Regions from separate parts of the Bacillus atrophaeus genome, predicted to be linked through region 1. Evidence: riboswitches for the same ligand, from Rfam matches in the RefSeq annotation. Region 1 holds a riboswitch; each other region holds the start of a gene.
What was found. A riboswitch is a leader RNA that binds a small molecule or an ion and turns the genes downstream of it on or off. The one in region 1 is predicted to bind S-adenosylmethionine.
Positions count from the first base shown of each region.

Region 2: it holds a riboswitch for S-adenosylmethionine, as region 1 does, so the genes downstream of both, metN (methionine ABC transporter ATP-binding protein MetN) here and AAHT65_RS12800 (bifunctional homocysteine S-methyltransferase/methylenetetrahydrofolate reductase) in region 1, are expected to answer to the same signal.
Region 3: it holds a riboswitch for S-adenosylmethionine, as region 1 does, so the genes downstream of both, mtnW (2,3-diketo-5-methylthiopentyl-1-phosphate enolase) here and AAHT65_RS12800 (bifunctional homocysteine S-methyltransferase/methylenetetrahydrofolate reductase) in region 1, are expected to answer to the same signal.
Region 4: it holds a riboswitch for S-adenosylmethionine, as region 1 does, so the genes downstream of both, metK (methionine adenosyltransferase) here and AAHT65_RS12800 (bifunctional homocysteine S-methyltransferase/methylenetetrahydrofolate reductase) in region 1, are expected to answer to the same signal.

Region 1 is NZ_CP154443.1:2,546,307-2,550,798, reverse strand. It holds gene AAHT65_RS12810 (CvfB family protein) at 104-952, opposite strand; gene AAHT65_RS12805 (YajQ family cyclic di-GMP-binding protein) at 1,103-1,594, shown strand; SAM riboswitch class I at 1,714-1,836, shown strand; gene AAHT65_RS12800 (bifunctional homocysteine S-methyltransferase/methylenetetrahydrofolate reductase) at 1,927-3,765, shown strand; gene AAHT65_RS12795 (GNAT family N-acetyltransferase) at 3,880-4,320, shown strand; gene AAHT65_RS12790 (GNAT family N-acetyltransferase) at 4,334-4,492, shown strand, end outside.
Region 2 is NZ_CP154443.1:416,041-420,532, forward strand. It holds gene metQ (methionine ABC transporter substrate-binding lipoprotein MetQ) at 1-663, opposite strand, end outside; gene metP (methionine ABC transporter permease MetP) at 677-1,345, opposite strand; gene metN (methionine ABC transporter ATP-binding protein MetN) at 1,338-2,363, opposite strand; SAM riboswitch class I at 2,471-2,577, opposite strand; gene AAHT65_RS02255 (SCP2 sterol-binding domain-containing protein) at 2,696-3,040, opposite strand; gene AAHT65_RS02260 (thioredoxin family protein) at 3,148-3,468, opposite strand; gene AAHT65_RS02265 (toprim domain-containing protein) at 3,489-3,842, opposite strand; gene AAHT65_RS02270 (YusG family protein) at 3,917-4,153, opposite strand; gene gcvH (glycine cleavage system protein GcvH) at 4,215-4,492, opposite strand, start outside.
Region 3 is NZ_CP154443.1:2,783,107-2,787,598, reverse strand. It holds gene AAHT65_RS14200 (methylthioribulose 1-phosphate dehydratase) at 1-165, opposite strand, end outside; gene mtnX (2-hydroxy-3-keto-5-methylthiopentenyl-1-phosphate phosphatase) at 123-827, opposite strand; gene mtnW (2,3-diketo-5-methylthiopentyl-1-phosphate enolase) at 824-2,041, opposite strand; SAM riboswitch class I at 2,126-2,225, opposite strand; partial or broken gene AAHT65_RS14185 (pyridoxal phosphate-dependent aminotransferase) at 2,262-3,456, opposite strand; gene AAHT65_RS14180 (carbon-nitrogen family hydrolase) at 3,554-4,333, shown strand; SAM riboswitch class I at 4,428-4,492, shown strand, end outside.
Region 4 is NZ_CP154443.1:159,202-163,693, forward strand. It holds gene asnB (asparagine synthase (glutamine-hydrolyzing)) at 1-950, opposite strand, end outside; gene metK (methionine adenosyltransferase) at 1,096-2,298, opposite strand; SAM riboswitch class I at 2,470-2,608, opposite strand; gene pckA (phosphoenolpyruvate carboxykinase (ATP)) at 2,803-4,386, shown strand; gene AAHT65_RS00900 (DUF2584 domain-containing protein) at 4,436-4,492, opposite strand, start outside.

The DNA.
Region 1 (4,492 bases):
CCCCAAATCCTGTCCGGACTCCTCGGCACTTGGAGACCATACTCAATTGGATATATTCACCGCAAAAAAAGCAGGCTTGCTCTCTGGCAGCCTGCTCTCTACTTTATTGCTTTTCATATGTCCAGCCGTTTTCCTGATAGACCTTGTTATTCTTCATCAAGTGTCCGAGCGCCCGTTTAAAGGCGGCCTTGCTCATCTGAAAGCGTTGGCGGATATCTTCCGGGTCGCTCTTGTCTCCGTATGGCATGGCGCCGTTTCTCGTTCTCATATAAGTAAGGATTTGCTCGGCGTCTACTGACAACGCATCCTGTTTCCGCGGGAGAAGCGACATGTTCACCGACCCGTCATCCTTCACTTCAATCACCCGTCCTGTGATTCTTGATCCGAGTCTCGGCTCTTCTTTTCTTTCAGAAGGGTGAATGAAGGCGCGAATGCCGTCGTCTGTGATCAGGAAAGAACCGGAAGCGATAAGCCTGTACACCGTTCCTGTCAGCTCTTTATTCATCATATCTTCTGACGCTTCAGTAAACAGCTCGCTGATGATGTCCTCCGGCGCGGGTTTTGCAAACATGCGTCCGCGGTTTGTCACTTTCAGCATACAATACAGCTTGTCCCCTCTTTGCGGCCACACGGATTCGTACGGAGGAAGATGCTCTGTTGCGACAAGCGCGTCCTTAGATAAGCCGACATCGACGAACACGCCCATATCGTCTACTGCATCCACTACATCTACCCATCCATATTGCTCGGCGCTGATGACCGGTATTTTCATCGTTGCCGCAAGCCTTTCCTGCTGGTCAACGTAGATGAATACCTCTACTTCGTCTCTTTCTTCTATATCCTCTGTCACTTCACTGTTATGTAAGAGAACCGTGTCTTCTCCGTCGGTTAAAAAGTAACCGAAATCTGTTTGGTGATCTATACTCAAGGTTAATTGCTGCCCTGGTCTCATGCTATCGTCCTTCCTATTCCGCTTATGTTTTTGGCGGATGTTGTTCCTTATTTTTTTCCAATCATCCCAAATTGATTCTTTGTTCTGTTGGAAGTTTCTCTTTATTCTACTATAATCAACACATAAGTTAAATGTTATGGAGGTTTTCATATGGCAAAAGAAAGTTCTTTTGATATTGTGTCCAAGGTTGAATTCCCGGAAGTCCAAAACGCAATTCAGATTGCATTGAAGGAAATCGGCACCCGCTATGACTTCAAAGGCAGTAAAAGCGACATTACGTTAGAAAAAGAGGATCTCGTTCTGGTTTCCGATGATGAATTCAAAATGAGCCAGCTTAAGGATGTGCTCACAGGCAAACTCATTAAAAGAAATGTTCCGACCAAAAACATCGAATATTCAAAAATCGAGAATGCCTCCGGCGGCACTGTGAGACAGCGCGCGAAGCTAGTTCAAGGGATCGATAAAGAGAACGCCAAAAAAATCAACACGATCATTAAAAACTCAGGTCTGAAAGTGAAATCCCAAGTCCAGGATGATCAGGTACGGGTGACCGGAAAAAGCAAGGACGATCTTCAGCAGATTATGTCTGCCGTCCGCGGTGCTGACCTGCCGATTGACGTTCAATTTATAAATTTCCGATAAATTTTACATTTGCTATTGATTATTGTCTATATTTTCGGTAAATTTGGAGAAAGGAAAATTCCTCATCTCTTTTTGGGGAATTCCGGATTTCATTTGCTCAATTAAAAACTGAATCATTGTTCTTATCAAGAGAAGCTGAGGGACTGGCCCGAAGAAGCTTCAGCAACCGGTGTAATGATTGCATTCGCAGTCATGACCAAGGTGCTAAATCCAGCAAGCTTGAACAGCTTGGAAGATAAGAAGATAGACAAATCTTTTATAAAGTCTTCTTCTTAAGAGGACTTTTTTTAATTCTCTTTTTTCCTTGCTGAATGTTATGAAGGAGGCAGACAATGGGACTTTTAGAAGATTTGAAACATCAGGTATTAATCGGAGACGGCGCTATGGGGACGCTTCTTTATTCATATGGCATTGACAGATGCTTTGAAGAATTGAATGTGTCAAAGCCGGAGGAAATCAAACGAATTCATGAAGCGTATGTTCAGGCGGGCGCACATATTATTCAAACCAATACATACGGGGCCAACTATATCAAATTATCCCGGCACGGACTTGAAGATGAAACCAAAAAAATCAATAAAGAAGCCGTCAAAATCGCGCGTGCCTCGTCTGGCGGAGCGTATGTGCTCGGAACGATGGGCGGCATCCGCACCTTTAACAAAAATGCGTACAGCCTTGAGGAAATTAAAAGAAGCTTTCGGGAACAGCTTTATCTTTTGCTGCACGAAGAGCCGGACGGACTCCTTTTGGAAACCTATTATGATCTTGAAGAAGCACAGGAAGTCTTAAAAATTGCCAGAAAGGAAACGGATTTGCCGATCGTACTGAATGTCTCGATGCATGAACAAGGGGTGCTTCAAGACGGAACGCCTCTATCGGAAGCTCTTCGATCGCTTGTCGGTCTTGGTGCTGATGTGACGGGCATTAACTGCCGGCTCGGCCCTTATCATATGATTGAAGCGCTCACCGAGGTGCCGATTTTTGATGATGCGTTTTTATCCGTTTATCCTAACAGCTCCCTGCCATCCCTAGAAGAAGGACGGCTTGTGTATGAAACAGATGATACGTATTTCCAAAACAGCGCCATTGAATTCCGAAAACAAGGCGCACGGATTATTGGAGGCTGCTGCGGCACAACCCCGAGCCACATTCGGGCCATGGCAGATGCAGTCGGCGGCCTTGAGCCTATTACGGAAAAAGAAGTGAAAGTCAGAGCGCAGGAAACCATCTCCATTCAGCACGAGCGGACCGAGCCGGGATTAGATGAAATCGCCTCTCAAAAAAGGTCAATAATCGTAGAGCTTGATCCGCCGAAAAAGTTGAACTTTGAGAAATTCCTTTCCGCTGCAAGCGAATTAAAAGAAGCCGGAATAGAGGCGCTGACGCTTGCCGATAACTCACTCGCGACTCCGAGAATCAGCAATGTTGCCTGCGGAGCGCTTTTGAAGCAGCAGATGGATATCAGATCTCTCGTTCATATAACATGCAGAGACCGAAATATTATCGGCTTGCAGTCACATTTAATGGGGCTCGACACTTTAGGCTTAAACGATATTTTGGCGGTTACAGGCGATCCTTCTAAAATCGGTGATTTTCCGGGGGCCACATCTGTTTATGACTTAACATCCTTTGATTTAATCAGGCTGATCAAGCAATTCAATGAAGGGCTTTCCTTATCGGGGAAACCGCTCGGCAGAAAGACCAATTTTTCTGTCGCCGGGGCGTTTAATCCCAACGTCCGCCACCTTGACAAAGCGGTGAAACGGCTTGAGAAAAAAATCGATTGCGGCGCCGATTATTTTATCTCACAGCCAGTCTACTCAGAGCAGCAGCTTGTCGACATCCATAACGAAATCAAGCATCTCAAGACGCCTGTTTACATTGGCATTATGCCGTTAACCAGCAGCCGCAACGCCGAATTTATTCATCATGAAATTCCCGGCATCAAACTGTCGGATTCCATTCGCGAGAAAATGGCGCTTGCCGGTGAAGATAAGCAAAAACAAAAAGCGGAAGGCCTCGCCATCGCCCGCTCTCTTCTCGATACGGCATGTGAGCTGTTTAACGGAGTTTATCTGATCACGCCTTTCCTCCGGTCTGACTTAACGGCGGAGCTTACTTCCTATATTCAGAAAAAAGACGAAAAGCGCGAGAATGTGTTTTTGCACTAAACGTGAAAAGGGCTGCCTGAATAAATCAGGCGGCCCTCCTCTTTATGGATGGCAGGTGATAATATAAAGAGGTGTCTCCCCTTCTCTTCAAACCATTAGTAAAAGGAGGATATCATGATTCTTGTCAATGAAATTTCAGCAGAAGATACTTATGAAATCAGACATATGATCTTGCGTCCGCACCAAACGATAGAACAATGTAAATATGAACGAGACAAAGAGGAAGGCAGCTTTCACCTCGGCGCTTTTTTTGACGGAACGCTGATCAGCGTAGCTTCTTTTTATCGCCAAGATCATCCCTTGATTGAAGCTGGCCCATCCTATCAGATGAGGGGAATGGCGACGCTTGCCGGATACCGCAAGCAGAGAGCCGGAAGCACGCTTGTCACTCGCGCTGAACAGAAGCTTGCCGATATGGGGGCAAAAACGGTATGGTGCAACGCCAGATGCCACGTGCAAGGGTACTACGAAAAGCTTGGCTGGAAGGATACTGGTGATCCATTTGATCTCCCTGGTATCGGACCTCATATTGTAATGTATAAAAAACTCAAGTAAGACGGTGATAATGATGCCAATGAGTGATGCTGCGCTTTCCGTTTTAACAGAAAAAGATGTGCCTGGCCTGTTTGCATTGTGCCGGCACGCAGGCTGGCCGGGTTATGATGAGCGGGAGCTGGAGCTTTTGCTGCAAAACGGACGCCTTTTTGGTTATAAGGACAGCAAAGGA
Region 2 (4,492 bases), 2.1 Mb from region 1:
AGACTCAACTTCAATCGCATCTTTTTTAGGATTTAATTTATTTTGAATCGCATAGTTCACGTTAATGAAGGCAGCGTCTCCTTCTTTGTTTTCATATGCTTTTGCAGTTAATTCAGGTGCGATTTTCTTGAACTTAAGATTTTTCGGATTTTTTGTGATGTTTTTCTGTGTCGCATCCACTGCTTCTACTTTTGAATCCAGCGTAATTAATCCGCCGTTTTGAAGCATTGCAAGCATACGTCCCTGCTCAGCCACGTTATTTGTTAAAATAATCGTCGCGCCGTCTGGAAGATCTTTTAATGATTTATACTTTTTAGAGTAAATACCGAATGGCTCAAGGTGAACCGCGCCGGCATTCACAAGGTTGTAATCTTTATTTTCTTTGTTTTCTTGGTCAAGATAAGGAACATGTTGGAAGAAGTTTGCATCAATTTCTTTTTCCGCCAACGATTTATTGTACATTTTATAATCGCTCAGCACTTTTACTTTTAGCGTGTAGCCTTTTTCTTTTAGCAGCGGCTCTGCTTCTTCGAGAATTTCCGCGTGCGGTGTTTTTGTCGCAGCAACGACAATTTCTTTTGAATCACTTGCATTATTTGATCCGCAAGCAGCCATAACCCCTGCAAAAACAATAAGTAGTGCGCCTAAAAATAACTTTTTCAATGTAAATCCTCCCTTATCGTTTATCTATTATATTCGTTATCAAATCACCGATAATCTGAAGAATAAAGACGATGATCAGAATAAACACAGTTGCAACTAGTGTGACATCACCATTATTTGATTGATAGCCTTCAACATACGCCAGGTTTCCAAGTCCTCCCGAACCGATCGCGCCGGCTATTGCTGTAGAGCCGATCAATGCGATGGCAGTGACTGTAATACCTGAGATAAGCGCCGGCATTGATTCCGGCAGCAGCACCTTAAAGATAATGGTTGATGTTTTTGCGCCCATGGATTTGGCTGCTTCAATCACACCTTTATCCACCTCGCGCAAGGCAATTTCGACAAGACGGGCATAAAATGGCGCCGATCCGATCACCAGTGCCGGCAGAGCCGCATTCGGACCTAAAATCGTTCCTACTAAAATCTTAGTAAAGCCCAGTAATAAAATAATTAAGATAAGGAATGGAATGGATCTGAAAACATTGACAACCGCCGCAATCACACTGTTAATCGCTTTATTTTGCCACAAGCTTCCTTTAGCTGTAAGAAAGAGCAGCAACCCGAGAATGATACCGATAATAAAAGCGAAGAATAAGGAAATCAGCGTCATGTACAGCGTTTCATACGTTGCGCTCCATAGTTCTGTCAAATCAACGTTCGGAAACCATTTTTCAAACATTCGTGATCACCTCTGCTTCCACCTGTTTGTCTTTAATAAACCGGATCACGTTTTGTACTTCTTCGTTTTCTCCGTCAATATGGATAAAGAGAGAGCCGTAAGCCCCATCCTTCGTTTGTGAGATTTTCCCTTGCAGAATATTAACGTCTACATTAAAATTCCTGATCATCTCTGTAATGAGAGGCTGTTCTGCAGCTTCTCCGACAAAGGTGAGCTGAACAGTTTTCCCTGATGTATTTTCATCAAGGAAATGCTGGATCGTTTCCTTTGTTTCTTCCGGTTCTGTCACTTGCTGTACGAAACGTTTCGTCATTTGTTCCTTCGGATTTCTGAAGACATCGAGTACATCGCCTTCTTCCACAACTATACCGTTTTCCATAACAGCCACCCGGTTGCAGATTTTGCGGATTACATGCATTTCATGCGTAATCAGCACAATGGTCAGACCGAGTCTTTCATTTATATCGGATAAGAGAGCCAAAATTGAATCTGTCGTTTGCGGATCAAGTGCGGATGTCGCTTCATCGCAAAGGAGAACCTTCGGATTGTTGGCGAGCGCTCTTGCAATCCCGACACGCTGCTTTTGTCCGCCGCTCAACTGTGATGGATACGATTTTTCTTTTCCTTCTAAACCTACCAGTTTAATAAGTTCATCGGCACGCTTGATTCGGTCGCTTTTTTTCACGCCGGCGATTTCTAACGGAAACATAATGTTATCTCTCACCGTACGAGACCAAAGCAAATTAAAATGCTGAAAGATCATGCTGATTTCTTGGCGGGCTTTTCGCAAGCCGCGGCCGTTTACTTCATTTATTTTGCTGTCCGCTACTTCCACGATGCCTGAGGTTGGTTTCTCAAGACCGTTAAGCAGACGGATCAAGGAGCTTTTACCCGCTCCGCTATATCCAATAATTCCAAAAATCTCACCCTTATTTATTGAGAGGGTAACATCTTGGACAGCGTTGACATCCCCATGTTTCGATTTATACACTTTTGAAACATTCTGAAGATTGATCAAAGCAATCACCTGCCTTAACACTATTCTAAGAAATCTTCCGGCGATTATTCGGCAAAAGAAAAGCCTTTCTGCACACATGAGCAGAAAGGCTTCTTTTCATCGCCTTTCTCTCATCTTCCAAAGCGAATCGCTTTGTGTGAATTGGCACCATTTCAACAATGTTGATGGTTGCCGGGCTTCATAGGGCACTTCCCTCCACCTCTCTTGATAAGAGAAATATATAGTTCTTTTTACGTCCGGAAATTCTTAATGTAGAATAGCATGGCAAATCATATGATGTCAATAAAATAAATGATGCCATCTTTTTCTATAAAATTATGAATATTCTAGTTTTATGCTTTTTGAACCCTCTGGAAAAAACCGTTTGTCAGCCAGAGGATGGCTTCAAGCTTGAGCAGCGCTCTAAAAGATCCCTTCACTTTCAGGCTTCCGCTTTGAATTAAATTTTGAAGGGAAATATCTCCATGCAGCAGATGAATGATCTCCGCTTGATTTCCATAAAAGGTCAGGTTGGACGTTTTGGGCTGAGAAATTTTTTTCATTTCTCCCCGTTCGTTTATCGAGAAGGTAAAAGCTTCTGTCTCACCTTGAAAGGTGATAAGCAGGGTTGAAGCATTCAATAGGGGTTTTAAAAACAGACGCTGATACTCTTCCTCTAACACTTCCGTTTTTTCCACTTGTACAACCTCCTATTCATTGGTCATACATACACATTTCTCTGCGGGCAGCTAGAACCCTCTATAAAACGAACGACATTTTCCATACTTATTTCCCGAGAAATATGTCATAAACGGGATGTATTGGAAGCTTTTTGTTTAATCATATCGTATAGGTAGGAAACAGAGTGAAAAGCATAACCTTTTTCAACCACTTTTCCATTTTTGAAAAGAAGAAAACAAGGAACACTTTCAATCTTGTAGGCTTTTGCGAATGTCGGAGAATAGTTTACATTGTTTTTATAATAGGCGACTTGCGGCAGCATTTCTTCAACAACAGACAGCATTTTGCCCGCGAGCTGGCAAGTGCCGCAAAAAGGAGTATATAAATATAGGAGATAGACGTCTTCTTTTATCAATTCGAGCTCTTGCTCTTGAAGTTCTTTCATTTGATTCAAACACCTCGGGTTTATCCATCAAGAAAATTTGTATGAACATTGATATTTGCGCGAAGTAATACGGAAGCAATATGACGGCTCGGCGCTGCCGCCACCTCTTTGAACGTTCTGTCGATATATAAATGGCAGGCGTCGGGCAATTCTCTCTTCAGCTGTTTTCTCAATTTCTCTCCGGATTCATCTGCATCAACCAAAATATACACATCTTTATCATAAAGCTGATCAGCAAGTTCTTCCAGCTTCGTCTGGCCGAGCGTTCCGTTTGTACACACAATACACGCAGATTCATTGAGGACGCTTTTGATTTTTTGCTTATCGGATTTCCCTTCAACTATAATGACTTTTTGTAAATCGTCCAATATCATTTGCCATCACCTGTCACATCAATTTTGAAGCGCTCAGATTGTAAAAGAAGGCAGTGAATATCACCGCCAACACATTAACACCAGCCGTTTTCATAGTCGCAATCCACGTACTTCGCGTCGCTTCCTGAAACTGCATCGGCTGTCTTATAAAATTTTTCATTTTCAAATGAAAAACCGGGTTTAAGCTCGTATTCATTCATGCCTGTCATTTGGCCAATCATTTCATCCTCATGGTATAACGACAGCCGGCCGTTTTGAAAGCGGCCTGTTACATGATCTGTCACATCAAACCTTTGTTTGCCGATAGCCATATTGGACACCTCCCATAAAATTAGAGTATCCAATTGACTGCACGGTTATCCGATGAAGCGATTAGTCTTCCTGTGTCATTTCATCGTATTGCTCTGATGTCATTAGGCTTTCAATTTCAGACGCATCAGAAGGTTCTACGACGATCATCCATGCCTTTTCGTAAGGAGATTCGTTTACAAACTCAGGGCTGTCGTCAAGGTCTTCGTTTACTTCTACCACTTTTCCGTTAATCGGCGCGTAAAGTTCTGATACCGTTTTAACAGATTCTACACTTCCGAAAGGCTCGTCCGCTTTAATTTCAGCGCCGACTTCTGGCAGCTCGACAAATACGATGTCGC
Region 3 (4,492 bases), 240 kb from region 1:
CGTTTCTTTCCGTTTATCCTTGCCGCTCGCTGTGACGAGAAATGTCAGGGGAACATCAGAAACCTTAATGGACAGATTTCCGCTTGTTGCCGGAAACCAGTCTCTTTCAGCCAGTTCACGCTTTACTTCGGCAAGTTCACGCCAACGCTGTTGTTTTGTATCCATGCTTTTACCTCCCCGATGTTTTCGATGCCGCTTTTCACTTCGTAAAAGTCTTGGTAAGGAAGGTGCTGTAACCCTAATTGAACGCATTCATTCAATAAGTAGTCTCTCGCAAAGCAAATATCAGACAATTTGGCAGCTTCCACATCAGTCACTGAATCACCAATCATAATGACAAACTCAGCTTTTTCAGAAAGCTGGCGGATAACCGAAGGCTTACAGCATCCGCATCCATTTGTACAAAGGCTGTCGCAGGAATGAGGCCATTTGATATGAATATATTCGTCTTCAAAGGATGCATGATTGCAATAAATACGGTCTCTGTCTACGATTCCCTCAAGAAGAGGATAAACAAAGAAGTCCATTCCCCCGCTTACGACATAAAACGGAAGCTCGTGCTGGTTGACAAATGATACAAATTCACGAAAGCCATTCCGAATCTTTGCATCTTGTAACACAAATCTTGTAATCTCTTCTTTCATACTGCTCGGAAGAAGGCTGAACATCTGCCCGACTCCTTCTTCAATTGTTACTTCTTTTGACAGGACACCGTCTTTTAAGGCGGTCCATTCCGGCGGGGCGAATTCTTTCATGATGCTGACAATGTTGTCGTTCATTGTGATCGTTCCGTCAAAATCACAAATGATGAGCGGTTTTTTGGTCATACAGCATCAACCTTTCCCCATTTATCTAGAGCAAGTTTCAAATCATTGCACTGCTCCGCTTTTTCATCCGGCGACTGCGCTTCAAGCACGGCGTCAATGATGGCTCTGAATGCTTTACCTCCGCCTTGGGCGCCGTTTGGATGACCGTGAATGCCTCCTCCCGCATTAATCACATGATCAATGCCGAAATCCTTCATCAGGAGCGGAACCATGCCAGGGTGAATGCCCGCTGACGGTACGGCAAATGTTTGCTGAAAAGAATCCTCTCTCACGCACTCATCATGAATAGCGAGAGCATCCTCTTTCGGAAGCGCAACTGACCCGTAAGGAGACGGGAATAAACTGAAATCCGCACCGCAATAGCGGTTTAGTTTCCCCAGCAGGAGAGCGTGTGCAAATCCGTAATAGGGTGATGATGTAAACGCTCCGCTGACTGCCGGATGGGCCATAATCGGAACAGAAACTTCAGGATCTTCGGCAAGGCTCTGCATGACATCCAAGCCGTAAGCGTAGACGTTAAATAACAGCGCGTCCGCTCCAAGCTCAGCTGCACGCCTTGCTTTATCCTTAAGGTCAGCCGTTCTTCCCGTCAGGTTCACCGCATAAAGCGTTTTATGCCCTGTTTGTTCATAGGTTTCACGCAGCACTTGCCTGCCCTCTGTGATCCGTGTTTCAAAGGGCGCCAGATCTGTTTCAAAGAAAATTTCGTCATCCTTGATTAAGTCCACTCCGCCGAGTGCCTGCTGTCTCAGCTGATCTTTAATATCTTCAAGATCTCTTCCTATGACCCCTTTAAAAATGCTCATTAACAGCGGTCTTTCAAACACGCCCAGCGCCTTGCGAATACCGTAAGCGCCAAACTTCGGTCCTGGCAGCCTTTGTTTAAAACCTTCTGAAAATTCCAGATCGGTTAATTTGATTTTCCCGTCAAGTGACAGCTTGCCAAACACAGTCGTCAGCACCGCCGGAATGTCGTATGTAAAATTAATTTCCGGATAAGCAATTGTAATGACCGCTTGTTTTTCCGATTCAAGAGCTCCTTCTTTCTCCTCAACGCTTACGACCCGCCCCTTATGCTTTTGCAGCTGTTCCTGCTTCAGCAGGGGTAAATCCGTCCATGAGCCTACAGTCAGCCCTGTCGCAATCTGTTCTGCTCTTTTTTCACAATCAGACCCCGGATTTGTCAGGAGATATGTTGCCAATAATTCACTCATGGTTGAACTCCTTTCCTCAAAGAACACATATAAAAAGCCTCTTCAAACCGTATTGCGTCTGAAGAGGCTTCGTTTTATGTCCGAATCTTATCTCTCAGCGCTTGCTGCAAGAATTAGCACCGTGCTTTACAAGTCGGTTGCCGGGCTTCATCGGGCTTGTCCCTCTGCCTGCTCTTGATAAGAATATAGATTTTATAAATTATTTTGAATTATCCCATCATTAAAGTGTGTTGTCAATGCTTTTTATTGAAAAGATTCAGTTTGCCGATACGGGAGGCCGCTTCTTTAAGACGTTCCTCGCTCGTTAATAAACCGACTCGAATATAGCCCTCTCCATATTCTCCAAACCCATTTCCAGAGGCAACGGCAACATTGGCTTTCTCAAGCAGCAAATCCGAGAATTCCTGGGAGGTATAGCCGTCTGGCACCGGAAGCCAGGCGAAAAATGATCCCGCCGGAGCCGTGACATCCCATCCGATCTCCCGGCAGGCTGTAATCCACGCCTGCCGTCTGCTCTCATACATGGCGTTTTGTTCAGCCACACACGTTTGGTCTGATAAGAGAGCCGCCGCTGCCGCTTGCTGTGTCGCCTTGAACAGACTGACAAACATATGGTCCTGATAAAGGTTAATGGCTTCAATCACAGATGCATTACCGACGGCAAATCCGACGCGCCAGCCCGCCATATTATACGTTTTAGACAATGTATAGATTTCTATGCCAATGTCCTTTGCCCCTTCAGTTTGTAAAAAGCTTAATGGCTTGTGCCCGTCAAAGCCAACTGCGCCGTATGCGAAATCATGAACGACACAGATGCCGTTTTCTTTAGCCAAGCTGACCGTTTCTTCAAAGAAATCCGAAGTAGCAACGGCTCCTGTCGGATTATTCGGATAATTCAAATACATCAGCTTAGCTTTTTCCTTTACGTCAGAGGAAAGGCGGCTGTAATCAGGCAGGAACCCCCTCTCCTCTATAAGCGGCATCATTTCCATTTCGGCTTTAGCAAGCGCAACCCCCGACCAATAATCTGGATAGCCCGGATCGGGAACTAAAATGGTGTCCCCTGGGTTTAATAAACATTGCGGAAGCTCGACAAGCCCCGCTTTTCCGCCGAATAAAATGGCAATTTCACTTTCCGGATCTGCTTTCACTCCGTATTCTCTTTGATAAAATGCCGCTGCTGCTTTTTTTAAATGATAGGAGCCGCGGAATGATGAGTATTTGTGGTTCTCTGGGTCTGCGATCGCGTTTTTCATTTCTTCGACAATATGATCCGGTGTCGGCTGATCAGGATTTCCCTGCCCTAAATTGATGACGTCGTGCCCTTCTTGCAGTTTTTTGTTCACCTTTTTGACTAAAGAAGCAAAAAACTGTTCGGGAAGCTGTGTTAACACGTGAGAATGTTCAAATTTCATCTGTTTTCACCTTCTAAAAAAATTTCTTGAAATGATAGTCCATCATCATATATGGTTATATATAAAAAGTAAAGGGAAACTTGGAGGTGCTGCAGAGGTGAAATGGACCATATCCTGTCTTCAATTTGATATTGCATACGGTAATCCTTCAGAAAATATAAAAAAAGCTGAATCTTTAATCGAAAAAGAAAGTAAACACGCCGATGTTCTCGTTCTTCCTGAATTGTGGACGACCGGCTACGATCTGACAAACCTTGACCTGTTAGCGGATGATGACGGTCTCGCTGCTCAAAGCTGGCTGAAAAAGACCGCAAAAACGCATGGTGTCCACCTAGTCGCCGGTTCTGTCGCCGTCAGAAAAGGCGGCCATATCTATAATACGATGTACATTGCGGATAAAGAAGGAAAGATCGTTAAAGAGTACAGCAAAGCCCATCTGTTCCAGCTGATGGATGAACACCTTTATTTATCGGCCGGCTCGGCTGATGGTTATTTTGAACTTGACGGCGTCAAAAGCTCGGGACTGATTTGCTACGATATCCGTTTTCCAGAATGGATTAGAAAGCATACGACAAAGGGCGCAAACCTGTTGTTTATTTCAGCGGAATGGCCTCTGCCCCGCCTCGACCATTGGAAAAGCCTTCTTATTGCCAGAGCGATTGAAAACCAATGCTTTATCGCGGCCTGCAACTGCACCGGGTCAAACCCCGACAATGAGTTTGCCGGCCACAGCCTGATTATTGATCCGTGGGGCCGTATTTTAGCAGAGGGCTCTAAGGAAGAAGGTGCTGTACGGGCAGAGGTTGATATAGAAGAAAGTGAAGCCGTACGGAAACAGATTCCCGTTTTCGCAGACCTTCGAAAAGATTTATATTAATATTGCACAACAAAAGTTGTTGACAAATAAACGAAGCACCTGTTAACATTTTCATCAACTGATTAATTCGAATTGCAAGACAAGTGAATATTTTCTCTTATCGAGAGTTGGGCGAGGGATTGGCCTTTTGACCCCAACAGCAACCGACCGTAATGCCAT
Region 4 (4,492 bases), 1.9 Mb from region 1:
ACGGTGCTGAAGTTTTCTATGCCAAGTGCAGCTGCCGTTTCCTTCGCAACATCAACCTCACTGAACCCCTGCTGTTCAAATCCGACAGAAAATGTTTTCAAGTTCGGATGAAATTCTTTAGCAACGGATACAATAAAGGAAGAATCAATCCCTCCTGAAAGGAAAGAACCGACTGGCACGTCACTTCTCATATGAACCTTAACAGAATCAAAAATCGCGTCTCTTACTTCCTTGACAAGCTTATCTTCATCTGAAGATTGAACAGGCTTGAAATGCGCTTTGAAATACGTTTTAAAGGTGATATCGCCTTCCGGGCGAATCGTAAACTGCTGTCCAGGCTCTACCTTTTTCACATTCACGTCCAGCGTGCCAGGTTCAGGAACAAATTGGAACGACATGTACTGCTGAAGTGCCTCAGTATCCAGTTGAATATGGCTTTCAGCAGCCATTAAGCTTTTTCTCTCTGAGGCAAAATAAACCTGATCATTGATCGTTGTGTAATATAACGGCTTAATGCCAAATGGGTCTCTTGCGCCGTACAAGACATGATCATTTTTATTCCAAATCAGAAAAGAAAACATTCCGCGTAATTTTGAAGCGGCTTCTTCTTTATAATGACGGTATGTCGCAAGAAGGACCTCTGTGTCTGAATCTGTGTTGAATTGGTATCCTTTTGATTCAAGCTCTTCTCTCAGTTCAATATAGTTATAGATTTCTCCGTTAAAGATAATCCAATATGTTTCATCTTCATATGATAAAGGCTGCCCGCCGTTTTCTACATCAATAATGCTGAGCCGTCTGAATCCGAATCCGACATGCTCATCATGGTAATACCCATCACTATCAGGACCGCGGTGAACGATCATCTGATTCATCTGTTTGATAAGTTCTTCTTGATCTGCGGTTTGAGTTAATGGATGCTTGTTAAAAACTCCAACAAATCCACACATATTATTGCCTCCATATTATTATTTTCATGATGAAATCCCTCTTTATAGACGCACCGGATATTAAATCGTTTCACTGTTATGTAAAAAAATAAACCTGGGCCTAATGAAAAAAGGGAAAGCCGCTTATAAGTAAGCGGCTATATAATTATTCTGCTAAAGCCTCTTTGCGAAGCTGGTCAGCCTTATCTGTACGCTCCCACGGAAGGTCAACATCATGACGTCCGAAGTGACCGTAAGCAGCCGTTTGTTTATAGATCGGACGGCGCAGATCAAGCATTTTGATAATGCCGGCCGGGCGCAGATCAAAGTTATTGCGTACAACTTCAATCAGCTTTTCTTCAGAAGCTTTTCCTGAATCAAAAGTATTAATGGATATGGAAACCGGCTGCGCAACACCGATAGCGTAAGCAAGCTGCACTTCGCAAGAATCCGCAAGACCCGCTGCCACAATGTTTTTCGCTACATATCTAGCTGCGTATGCCGCTGAACGGTCTACCTTCGTTGCGTCCTTACCTGAGAACGCGCCGCCGCCGTGGCGTGCATAGCCGCCGTACGTGTCAACGATGATTTTACGTCCTGTAAGACCGGCATCTCCTTGAGGTCCGCCGATTACAAAACGTCCTGTCGGGTTAATGAAGTATTTTGTTTCTTCATCAATTAATTCCTCAGGAACGACAGGATTAATGACGTGCTCCTTAAGATTGCGCTGAATTTGCTCAAGCGAAATTTCAGGGTGATGCTGTGTTGAAATAACAATCGCGTCAATACGGACCGGCTTATTGTTCTCATCATATTCCACAGTTACTTGAGTTTTTCCGTCCGGACGAAGGTAAGGAAGAATATCTTCTTTGCGTACTTCGCTCAAGCGGCGCGCTAATTTATGCGCCAATGAAATCGGAAGCGGCATAAGCTCTTTAGTCTCGTTGCACGCATAACCGAACATTAAGCCTTGGTCTCCTGCACCGATCGCTTCGATTTCAGCATCGCTCATTGTGCCTTCACGGGCTTCAAGCGCCTGATCCACACCCATCGCGATGTCGGCGGACTGCTCGTCAATAGACGTTAAAACAGCGCATGTTTCAGCGTCAAATCCGTATTTCGCGCGCGTATAACCAATTTCTTTGATCGTTTCACGCACCGTTTTTGGGATATCAACATACGTGGATGTTGTGATTTCTCCGCTGACAAGCACTAAACCTGTTGTAACGGACGTTTCACAAGCAACACGCGCATTAGGGTCATGTTTTAAAATTTCATCTAAAATGCTGTCCGAAATCTGGTCACAGATTTTATCCGGATGCCCCTCCGTAACAGATTCTGATGTAAATAAACGACGATTTTTACTCATGATTTGCTTCCTCCTGGCAAAAGACCTCCCGATAGGCCTTTTATATATGATACGGAACTCGCTCCCTCTTATACAATGTCATACTTTATATTAGAGAATGTTAATTGGCATATTTATGAAATAAAAAAACCTTTTCCACTTGAGGAAAGGGTTGGTTGTGTGTGCCTTTCACTCTTATCGCTCAAGGAATAAATAACCTTGCAACAGGTTAGCACCTTGGTTGTCCCACATGTGTTTCCACATGCTTTTTAAAGAGAAACCGGTTGCTGGGCTTCATTGGGCCTGTCCCTCCGCCAGCTCGGGATAAGAGTATCCGCTCAATAAAATATCTTATCTTATAAGTGTTTATGGTGTCAACAAGAAACAGGAATTAGCAGACTTTATTTCAAAAGTGCGTTTCAAAAACACACACAAAAAAACATCAAATAGTATAGACTATTGGTATTAATGTGTTATACTATTTTACAAATGGCAAGACACAATAAAAGATAAAGGAAGGTTTCTATGAACTCAGTTGATTTAACCGCCGATTTGCAGCTCTTATTAACAAGTCCGAACGTGCAGCATAATTTATCCGTTCCGCAGCTCACCGAAAAAGTAATTGCCCGAAATGAAGGCACATTAACATCGACAGGCGCCGTGAGGGCCACAACCGGCGCTTATACCGGGCGTTCTCCTAAGGATAAATTCATCGTACAGGAACAAAGCACGAAGGATAAGATTGATTGGGGTTCTGTGAACCAGCCGATATCAGAAGAAGCATTTGACCGGCTGTACACAAAGGTCGTCAACTACCTGAAAGAAAGAGATGAATTGTTCGTCTTCGAAGGTTTTGCAGGCGCAGATGAAAAATACAGGCTGCCGATCACTGTCGTAAATGAATTTGCATGGCACAATTTATTTGCCAGACAGCTTTTTATCAGACCGGAAACAAATGATAAAAAAACCGCTGAACAGCCGTTCACCATTCTTTCCGCGCCTCATTTTAAAGCAGACCCGGAAACGGACGGCACACATTCTGAAACATTTATCATCGTTTCATTTGAAAAACGAACCATTCTAATCGGCGGGACAGAATATGCCGGTGAAATGAAAAAATCCATTTTCTCAATTATGAATTACCTTCTGCCTGAACGGAATATATTGCCGATGCATTGTTCAGCCAACGTGGGCCGGGAAGGAGACGTCGCTCTTTTCTTCGGTCTGTCAGGCACCGGAAAAACAACATTATCCGCAAGTTCAGACCGCAAGCTGATCGGCGATGATGAGCACGGCTGGTCCCATACGGGCGTCTTTAATATAGAAGGCGGCTGCTACGCCAAGTGTATTCATTTAAGCGAGGAGAAGGAACCCCAGATTTTCAACGCGATTCGTTTCGGATCAGTGCTTGAAAATGTCGTCATAGATGATCAGACGCGTGAGGCAAACTACGATGATTCTTTTTATACGGAAAACACTCGTGCCGCTTACCCGATTGATATGATTGACAACATCGTGTCACCAAGCATTGCCGGTCACCCGTCTGCCATTGTTTTTCTGACGGCCGACGCATTCGGCGTACTCCCGCCAATCAGCAAACTGACAAAGGAACAGGCGATGTACCATTTCTTAAGCGGCTATACAAGTAAGCTGGCCGGAACCGAACGGGGCGTCACTTCACCAGAGACCACGTTCTCCACATGCTTTGGCTCACCGTTCTTGCCGCTGCCTGCCCATGTATACGCTGAAATGCTTGGGAAGAAGATTGATGAACACGGCGTGCAGGTTTACCTTGTCAACACAGGCTGGACTGGCGGAGGTTACGGCGTCGGAGAACGCATGAAGCTTTCTTACACACGTGCAATGGTCAGAGCCGCAATTGAAGGCGAATTGGAGAATGCAGAGATGAAGACGGATACTGTCTTTGGTCTTCATAGTCCGGTTCATGTGCCAGGCGTTCCTGATGACGTCCTTCAGCCGGAAAAAACATGGAAAAACAAAGAAGAGTACAGAGAAAAAGCAGTTTACCTGGCTAATGAATTCAAAGAAAACTTCAAGAAATTCTCACATACAGGCGCGATTGCAGAAGCTGGCGGTCCGCTCCTTTAAAGATTGCTTTTCAAAAGGCCAAGAGCTTGTTTCGCTCTTGACCTTTTCTTTAATTTGTGGAATGCAGAGAAGTCAGTTTGTATGTAATGCCTGTCCGGCCGTTTGA